Regions from separate parts of the Blautia sp. AF19-13LB genome, predicted to be linked through region 3. Evidence: riboswitches for the same ligand, from Rfam matches in the RefSeq annotation. Region 3 holds a riboswitch; each other region holds the start of a gene.

Region 1 (3,275 bases), on a different contig from region 3:
GATAAAGTGTATAATCAAAGTTCATTTTGCACCTGCCTATTCTTTAGATAAACCATGCTGATACAATTCGTAGAAATGGTGCGTCGGGCCACAGCCTTTTCCAATCGCAAGAGAGTGTTCGATTGCCATTGTGACATAAGCCTTTGCAGATTCGACTGCAAGCGGAACACTTTTTCCCTTTGCAAGCTGGGAAGCGATTGCAGAAGAAAAGGTACAGCCTGTCCCATGAGTATTTTTCGTATCAATGCGGGATGTTTCAAAATGGTAGAAATTTTCTCCATCAAATAGGACATCAACAGCATTTCCTATATGATGTCCACCCTTGACAACAATCGCCTTACAACCCATGGCATATATTTTTCTTGCGGCAGCCTCCATATCTGAAACTGTGGAAATCTGCATATCCGCTATTTTCTCTGCCTCTGGAATATTTGGAGTAAGTACATCGGCAAGTGGAATTACTGTGTCTATCAAGGTGGAAACCGCCGTAGGATTCATCAATGGGCAGCCATTTTTGGCATACATAACCGGGTCGATTACAACATTTTGGGGCTTATATTGTAATAGTTTCTTTGCCACCGCTTTCATACATTCTGGTGTAGAAAGCATACCGATTTTTACTGCGTCCACTTCAATATCTTCAAATACGGCGTCAATCTGTTTTTCAATCATATCCGGGGTAATATCTTGGATGTCGATAACACGGCTGGTGTTCTCTGCAACAACAGAAACAATAACACTCATTCCAAATACACCGTGAGCAGAAAAAGTTTTCAAATCAGCCTGAATACCTGCACCTCCGCTGCAATCTGATCCGGCAATGGACAATACTTTTTTCATTTTGCATTTTCCTCCATTCTCTCGTTCCGATAGGCCATCTTCCAAAAAGCAAGCTCTAACAAACTTGCTTTTTCAAAAATATCAGCCAGATACTTTTTATTTGCTACTGATAACCCGGCACATTTATGCTCTGCAAAAGCAGACCATTCTTTGCAGCTTTCTGCATATTGTTCATCCGCATGATCTTTGATAAAGTCCCAATATCTTGACTGTCTGCTTGTAGGAACAGCCGCCAATTTGCGGAATATATAGCTGTAACTTAGCATACAGGGAAGAACCGCCATTAAAATTTCTTCATTCTTTCCATGTGACGCAATCTCAAACATGAAATCAATGTAATTTTGATTTTCAGGCAGAGGAGCGATCAGTTCAATATCATTATCCGTCATGCAAAATTGCTTTAGATAATCCAGACGCACTTCTGATTCCGTATCATTTACAAAATTCAGCATGGAATAGTAAAGCTGAATTTCTCTTAATGTATCAGCATGAAAAATTGCCTTGCCGTATATACGGGCATAGTTTTTCAGATAGATACTATCCTGAATCATATATCTCTTGAACTTTTCAAGAGGTAGCTTTCCAGTTTGCACTTCCTGCACAAATGGGGTAGCTGCACATTCTTCCCAAATGGGGATGTTGCGGGTTAAAATGTCTTTCATAAATGCCATGTTTGTTCCTCCTAAAATAAAAAAATAGAGCCTCTAAAACAATTAGAAGCTCTTTCAGACGCAATACGAGCGTAAGAAATTGCTTCCCTACGCCGGTATTAGCCGACAGGTCCAGAGGTCAGGTCTTACCTTTTTCAACTTGTTCAGTTCCCTCGCAAACACATATCATATCTTATTCAATTAAAAAGGACATTCCCAAAACAGAGAATGTCCAAAAAATACGAATCTGTATTCTTTAGCTCCCTGCGTTGGTATTAGCCAACAGGTTCAAACGGTCAGGTTTTAACCTTCTCAACTACAAGGTAGTCCCCCTGCTTGAGTATTATTATAGTTAAGAAGTCCAGGAAAGTCAAGGTCTATAGAATTCAAGTTAGCAAACCTTATTGACGGGATTTTTCTGTGCTGCGCTGCGGTTGTGGTGGGGAAGAAATCTCTAATAGGTATTCCACATTGGCCCGAACATTATGAAGTTCTTTCATATCATTTTTGGCCTGCTTATAGGCAGAATAGGCTTTCCGTTTTTGTTCCAGAAGATCGGTGTATTCCTCCCGGAGAGATTTGACAGAGGGGAGCTTTTTGATTCCCAGCTCGTCAAAATGATTCTTTGCCGCCTGGTGCAGCAGAATTTCAGCTTCATGTTCTGTTCGGAATTTTTTGCTGTACCCGGCTTTGCGATATTCTACATAGACAGCCCGCGTTTTCGCATAGTTTACGATCTGTTTTTGCAGCTCGGCATTGGCGTTCATTTTTGACTCCAGATCTTTGATCTGAACGGATAAGGTATTGAAATTAGTGGTAGTGGCGTTGGCTTTTTCCAGAAGATCCTCATAACCCATATCGCCATGTTCTTTTAAGTAGAGCACTGCCTGAGAAAGCTGCTTTAGGTTGAACACTTTTGCCCAGCGCTCATAACCAGGGCCCTTGCCGGAACGGATTGCAACTTCAATATCAACCAGCAATCCAACTTTGGAAACCGTTTTTTTAGAAAAGGCATGGCGGGGTTTTACTGTCCGTGTACCGGCAATCCGTTCTTTGATGGCTTGTTCTGTATAATCGCCTTTGAGCGTATCGCATCGGGTATAATTTTCTTGTCCCGGAACTCGGAACCGAAGATGTTTTCTTTCACGGTTGACTTCCAGCCCAGCAGTTTCCAGCTTCTGTAGAAGTTCCTCAAAATCTTTTGGCTTTTCCTCTAATGCAGCATCAATAGCAATGCGTATCTGCTCCTGAAAGGAAGGCTGCTTTTTATTTCCCAGCCATGTGCCATAATGCTCCCGGCTGGGTTTCGGATTTTCTACAATCGAAAGTCCATGCTCCAAACACAGCTTGTCATTCATTCGCCGGATTGCCCAGGTAGAACCCCAGAAGTTGCGAAATTTTTTCTGACAGTCCAGTGTAGTAGAGTTGATAATGATGTGATTATGGACATGGTGCTTATCCACATGGGTGCAGACAACAAAGGCATGGTTTCCTTTTGTGAGCTTCAGTGCCAGCTCCCTGCCGATCTGATTAGCTTCTTCTGGCGTAACTTCGCCGGGCTTAAATGCCTGACGGAGATGGTAGGCGATCACATCATCTGCACCCTGATTTCTGCCGGTCAGATTTGCATACTGTCGTTTGGACAGAAGAAACTCTGCATCAGCAAGCCGGGTATCACACTCATAGCCATAAATGAATTTTCCCAAATCGGTTTTCTGCGGATTTTCTACATAATCAATAATATCTGCAATCGCAGTAGAAATATCCCGGCCTTTTCCTATGTGC
Region 2 (3,275 bases), on a different contig from region 3:
TTTTCATCAGGTCAGGCACGCCGCCCGAAGCGAGCGCGGAACCGCTTGTAGCGACGAGGACCGGGTCCACAACGATGTGTTTGGCCTGGTAGAAGCGAAGCCGTTCGGAGATGACTTCGATCAGTGCCGGGGAGGATACCATACCGATTTTGACGGCGTCCGGGAAGATGTCCGTAAAGACGGCGTCAAGCTGTGCGGCCAGAAACTCCGGTGTTACATCGAAAATACCGGAAACTCCGGTGGTGTTCTGGGCGGTGAGTGCGGTAATTGCCGACATGGCGTAAACTCCGTTTGTGATCATGGTTTTGATGTCTGCCTGAATGCCGGCGCCTCCGCTGGAATCACTTCCCGCGATTGTTAATGCTGTTTTCATGTTTTTCGCGTCCATGAGAATTACTCCTTTGCATTACTTTTCTTTTTGGACAGGCGACAAAGAAAGTGGTGCCCCCAGTCTGCCGCCTGGTGTGAGGATGAATGGTTACGTAAAATTATTTGTTTTCCAGCATGCGCAGAGTCTGTTCTTTCAGATCCTTCGTTGCGGAAACAATGTCTTTCTGTGCAAAAATGGCACTGATGACGGCGATGCCGCAGATGCCGCTGCCGGAAAGCTCCGTCACGTTATCGCGTGTGATGCCGCCGATGGCGATGACAGGGATTTTAACGGCATTGCAGATAGCAGTCAGCGTTTCGTGGCTGACATCCTCCGCATCCGCCTTGGAACCGGTGTGGAAGACTGCGCCGACGCCGAGGTAATCTGCCCCGCGCTGCTCGGCGAGAATGGCCTGTTCCACGGTCTGTGCCGAAACGCCGATGATCTTGTCCGGGCCAAGCTTTGCACGGACATCGCCGGCCTCCATATCGCTCTGGCCGACATGAACGCCGTCCGCATCCATCTTAGCTGCGATTTCCACGTTATCGTTGATGACGAAAGGAACATGGTATGCGGCACAGAGTTTTTTCAGTTCCAGTGCCTCTTCCATAAAGTGATCCTGGTCAAGATTTTTTTCGCGGAGCTGGATAAACGTTGCGCCGCCCTGCAGAGCCTTTTCCACCTGGCTGTACAGTGTCTCGCCGTTCAGCCAGCTGCGGTCTGTCACAGCATATAAAAGCAGGCCTTTTTTATCGCACTTCATACTTTGCACCTTTCTCCAGCGTCTCGCCGTCCATGTGGTAGATGGCGTCGATGATGCGGTTCCGGTAGGTGGAGTTGCCGTCTTCCGGTTTCATATGGCTCCAGCCGATCTCGCCGGCAAGTCCCATCGCGCAGACAGCGGCAGCAGCGGCTTTTAACGGCTCGTCCGGGTTGGCAACGAGGTAAGCGGTCATCATGCCGGAGAGCTGGCAGCCTGTTCCGGTGATGCTTCCCATCTCGGCGCGTCCGTTGCGGATCACGTAGCAGGTGTCAGCATCGGCAACGAGGTCGATCGCTCCTGTGATGGCGACAACACAGTTGTGGTCTTTCGCAAAGTTTTTTGCAAAAGCAACGGCGCTGTCGAGGTTTTCGTCTGTTACTTTATCGGCAACGTCTGCGTCAACACCCTTTGTCGTTCCGCTTCCGAGTGCCAGTGTTTTGATTTCGGAAATATTTCCGCGGATGACGGTGAACGGGATTTTTTCCATCAGTCCGACTGCGGTCGAAGTACGTAAGTGGCTTGCGCCTGCGCCGACTGGATCGAGCAGGATTTTGTGGCCGAGCGAAGCTGCTTTTGCACCGGCACGGTACATGCCGTCGATGCTCGTTCTGTGCAGCGTTCCGATGTTGATGTTCAGACCGCCGCAGATGGAGGTGATATCCTCGACATCCTCCGGTTCATCGGACATGATCGGGCTTGCGCCGCATGCCAGCAGAATATTGGCGACATCGTTTACTGTAACGTAATTTGTGATGTTGTGTACGAGAGGGGTTGTTTTTCTGACATTGTCAAGACAAGTGCCTAACATAATTTTTTGTTCCTCCTGTGTGAGTATTTTTGCAGAAGCAAATTCCCTTGTGGTACTGGAAGAACCTGTTGATGATGTGTTCATAGAGATTAAAAAAGCAGATATACGTGGAGGTATATCTGCAGAAAATGTGCATATCGTATCTCCCTACGTTGGCATTACCCAAATCAGGTTCAGGGTCTAGGAGATGCATCCTACTCTCAGCCCGCTTCGCACGCGAGCTCCCCTTTGCTTTCTGCAGACAATTATATACGCATAAAAACAATTGTGCAAGAGAAAAACGGAAGATTTTAAAAAAATTCAGAAAAATAAAAAAGACATGCAAAATATTGGAAATGTAATGTTATTTGGGTTGAAAGAGAAAATAATATCAGCGTAAAATGAAGTATAAAATATGCGTGGAAGTCATGGACGTGATGATGCCGCCTCCATTCCGATTTTCGCCATGAGCGCCAACGCCTTTGTTGAAGACCGGCAGGCCGCAAAAGAGGCCGGCATGAACGTGCATATCGCAAAGCCGATTGATGCGGAAATACTGAAAAAGAAAATTGCAGAGCATTGCAGGTGAAAAGAAGTGCCCCTGCCCGGTATCTGATGTGTGCCGGGCAGGGGCTTTTGATGTGCGAATTTTATTTTTCTTCCTCCGGGTACGTATAGCCCCAGGTTCTGCGGAAGGAGGTCATCAGATCCATGACGTCCTTCGTGTAGTCGAGGTGCATGGCAGATGCATCTCCATTGATGGCGCGTTCCATGTCGGCGAGCTCATAGGCGAGTGCATCGGCGTTGTCACCGGCTTTGATGATTTCGGATTCGCCGGTGGAAGCGTCTGTGATTTTTGCTTCCCAGGCACGCGGGTACTCCATGATCTCGATAAATCCGTTCTCACAGGAAACCATGCCGCGTTTCGGCTGTTTGGAGTGGAGAGAGAGCATCACACTTGCCATCTGTCCTTCCTGATTGGTGAGAAGGAGGCCGGCCTGCTCGTCCACACCGGTCGGAGCGGGCTTTACCTGGGAAAGGAGCTGATCCGGCTTGGAGTCGAAGAACCAGCGGAGGAAGGAGAGTGCGTATACGCCGATATCAAGCATCGCGCCGCCTGCGAGATTCCGGTTGAAGAAGCGGTTCTTCATGTTGTACTCTTTGAAACTGCCGAAGTTCATCGTGATCAGATTGACTCTGCCGAGACGGCCGGAGTCGAGAAATTTTTTCAGCTTTTTGTAGATCGGCATATGGTAAATCGTCATTGCCTCTCCGATGATGACACCTTTTTCTTTTGCAAGCGCTATGGCCTCGTCGAGCTCGTCGCTGTTCAGCGTAATCGATTTCTCAACGAG
Region 3 (3,275 bases):
TTTCCGGAAACAGAAAAAGGAGCAGTGGATGCTGTACTTCCTGCTGGCGGCAATCGGCGTTGTCCTGCTGCTGCCGACGGGAACAAAAAAGACCAGTGAGGAGACAGAACAGCCGCAGGAGACGGCTGCGCGTCCGGCGGGGGATGCGGGACTTTCGGTGCAGGAGGAGATGGAACAGCGCCTTTGTGACGCACTTTCCCAGATGGACGGTGTGGGCGCAGTGCACGTCGTGGTGACGCTGGAATCCACAGGAAAAAAGATTGTGGAAAAAGATGTCCCAACGCGGAGCACAACGGAGGAAAACAAGAAGGGAGAGGAGACCGGAAGCGTTACATCCTCGTCGCAGGATGAGGCAACTGTCTATGAAAAGACACAGAACGGAGCCGAGACACCGTATGTGGTTTCCGAGGAGTACCCGGCGGTGCGCGGCGTGCTCGTTATCGCAGAAGGCGGGGGAAACCCGGTGACGATACAGGAGATTCAGGAGGCCGTGATGGCATTATTTCAGGTGGGCGCAAATAAGATTAAAGTAGTCAAAATGAAGTAAAGGAGTCAAATGCGTGGAAAAATTAGAACAGGAAATGAATGCACCTGAGAAAATGGCAGAGACACCATCGCCGAAAAAGACGGCCGGGAAAAAGAAAAAATTCCGGAAAAATCAGGTCATCATCACCGCCCTTGCGATCATGATTGCCGTCGCCGGATACATCAACTATGCTGACAGTACCCTGTCCACGAAGGAGAAGGCAGACGGAACCACGGCGGATGCCAGCACCGTTTTAAAAGACATCTCCAGCCTGGACACCGACATCACCGACGAGGTGGATGCCGGCACAGCAGGGGACTCGTCGCGGACCGTCACCGAAACGCCGGGAGAGGCAGTCCTTGCCGGGGCATCTACATACATGGCCCAGGCCAGAATCGACCGCGAACAGATCCGTTCCCAGAACAAAGACACCTTAAATGAAATCATCAACAATACCAACCTCTCCGAAACCGAGCGCCAGAGCGCTGTCCAGAGCATGGTGGAAATGACGGAACTCGTAGAAAAAGAGTCAGCAACTGAACTCCTCCTCGAAGCCAAAGGCTTCACCGACGTCGTTGTAAACCTGACCGGCGAAACCGCCGACATCGTCGTTCCGATGAAAGAAGTAACCGAGGAACAGCGTGCCCAGATCGAAGACATCGTAACCCGCAAAACCGGAATCGGCGTAGAAAACATCGTCATCACCCCCATGAGCTCCGCCGCCGACACAGCCGCAGAGGAGAGTGCTCAGTAAATTTTGATATCCACGTAAAAAATCCGGAAACGCAAAATCATGCGTTCCCGGATTTTTTCACGTAATTCTATTTAATTTGCACCATGTGCTGTTCTTGCAACCGTCTGCAGTGCTTTCTTCACCGGCGGCAGCGAGATCAGAATCACCGTCAGCACACCTTCAGCCAGCAGATAGCTGTAGTTGTAAATAATCGGATACAGCGCCTTTAAAGACTGCGGGAAATTCTCCGGCATATAATCCATCCAGTACAGATACCCGCCTAACGTATGGAAAAATCCCCTCGCCAGCACAGCTACAATATACCCGATCAGCAGCCCGTTTTTCTTCTTTCCAAAGAATCCGGCCACACCCAGCGCCGCAAACGCAAACACATAATCACAGCACACCTGGAACAGCGACAGCACATACGGCCCCTGGATAAACTGCAGCAGTCCATAAGCAAAACCAACGAGAATACCCGTCTTCGCCCCATACCAGTTCGCAATCAGCACAATAAACAGCATCGAAAACAACGTAACCGATCCCCCGTACGGCAGCTCAAACACCTTCACATACGAAGTCACAAACGCCAGCGCCATCCCCATCGCACAAAACGCCAGCTTCCTTGCATCCATTCCCGTCCCCTTACTCTTCTGAGCAGAAAGAACCGAAGCAATCACCACCAGCGCCACCATCAGCACCACGCATCCAACATAACCGGCCGTCGTCAGTCCGCCGTCAGCAGTAACAAAAAAACTCATAAAAAAACCTCCTTCGCATTCCGCTTGGAGGGGCTCACATAAAAACACAGTCCCGAATCACCTCCGAAACCACGTTCCAGCTTCCCTACGCAGGAATTATCCCGTTCAGGTAGTGAGGGTCCGTGAGCTTATCCCTGTCCCACGTTCTCAGCCAAAGGCTCCCCTAGCGTCTTATTATTTTAACGTATTAAAGTATACCAACCTCCCCCTTATTTGTCAACCTACCCGTTTTTTCATCCAAATACATGTTGACAAGAAGTACATACAAGTGCTATATTACAATTAGTTCAATCATTAAACTAATTGTACGAAAGGAGCACCAACACAATGCAGATTCTGAAAGTAACAGACGAAGCATTCCGCCAGTACGGCAAAGTCATCAAAGACCTCGACGTCAGCGACATCATCACCGCCATGTCCGAGACCCCATGTCCCGACGACGTAGTCTACGAGCCTTCCATTGAAAGCCTCGAAGCCTGCAAAAGCGCCCAGTCCGTATCCGACAGCCTCTACGGCGGCATGCCGATCCAGATCGGCTACTGCAACGGCCACAACCATTTACTGAACGCCGTAGAATACCACCGCGACAGCGAAATCAACATCGCCGTAACCGACCTGATCCTGATCCTCGGAAAAGAACAGGACATCACCGAAGACCACACCTACGACTCATCCAAAATGGAGGCCTTCTTAATCCCGGCCGGAACCACCATTGAAGTCTACGCAACCACCCTCCACTACGCACCATGCAACGTGGCAGCCAGCGGCTTCAAATGCGTCGTAGTCCTTCCAAAAGGAACCAATACCGACATCACCCTGGAAGAAAAACACACCCCGGAAGACGACCTGCTCTTCGCCAGAAACAAATGGCTCTTAAGCCACCCGGATGCAAACATCGCTGGAAGCGTAGCAGGCATCAAAGGAGAAAACCTCTCGGTAAAATAAAACCAGAGACAAAACCAGAAATCAGAAACACTGCCCCAAAAGAGCAGTTCTGAACATAAAAAGAAACCAAAAACCAAGAAAACCAAAAAAAGGAGGATCTTCAAAAATGATCAACAATACACCGGAAATCAAATTAGGTATCGTTGCAGTAAGCCGTGACTGCTTCCCGAACAGCCTTTCCGAGAACAGAAGAAAAGCAGTCGTAAAAGCATACGACGGAGAAATCTACGAATGTCCAATCATCGTCGAGAATGAAATCGACATGATGAACGCACTCGAAGACCTGAAAAAAGCAGAGTGTGATGCACTT

Evidence for each region. A riboswitch is a leader RNA that binds a small molecule or an ion and turns the genes downstream of it on or off. The one in region 3 is predicted to bind thiamine pyrophosphate.
Region 1: linked by a shared signal. The riboswitch ahead of DWX32_RS15740 (TenA family protein) and the one ahead of DWX32_RS14680 (energy-coupled thiamine transporter ThiT) in region 3 are both predicted to bind thiamine pyrophosphate.
Region 2: linked by a shared signal. The riboswitch ahead of thiM (hydroxyethylthiazole kinase) and the one ahead of DWX32_RS14680 (energy-coupled thiamine transporter ThiT) in region 3 are both predicted to bind thiamine pyrophosphate.

Annotation. Positions count from the first base shown of each region.
Region 1 is NZ_QUGO01000018.1:48,123-51,397, forward strand. It holds gene thiE (thiamine phosphate synthase) at 1-25, opposite strand, end outside; gene thiD (bifunctional hydroxymethylpyrimidine kinase/phosphomethylpyrimidine kinase) at 37-840, opposite strand; gene DWX32_RS15740 (TenA family protein) at 837-1,511, opposite strand; TPP riboswitch at 1,735-1,834, opposite strand; gene DWX32_RS15745 (relaxase/mobilization nuclease domain-containing protein) at 1,892-3,275, opposite strand, start outside.
Region 2 is NZ_QUGO01000010.1:140,057-143,331, forward strand. It holds gene thiD (bifunctional hydroxymethylpyrimidine kinase/phosphomethylpyrimidine kinase) at 1-373, opposite strand, end outside; gene thiE (thiamine phosphate synthase) at 489-1,133, opposite strand; gene thiM (hydroxyethylthiazole kinase) at 1,120-1,941, opposite strand; TPP riboswitch at 2,068-2,179, opposite strand; partial or broken gene DWX32_RS12155 (response regulator) at 2,354-2,509, shown strand; gene DWX32_RS12160 (Gfo/Idh/MocA family protein) at 2,571-3,275, opposite strand, start outside.
Region 3 is NZ_QUGO01000015.1:46,437-49,711, forward strand. It holds gene DWX32_RS14670 (hypothetical protein) at 1-547, shown strand, start outside; gene DWX32_RS14675 (SpoIIIAH-like family protein) at 561-1,280, shown strand; gene DWX32_RS14680 (energy-coupled thiamine transporter ThiT) at 1,352-2,020, opposite strand; TPP riboswitch at 2,086-2,195, opposite strand; gene DWX32_RS14685 (DUF4867 family protein) at 2,348-2,965, shown strand; gene DWX32_RS14690 (L-fucose/L-arabinose isomerase family protein) at 3,075-3,275, shown strand, end outside.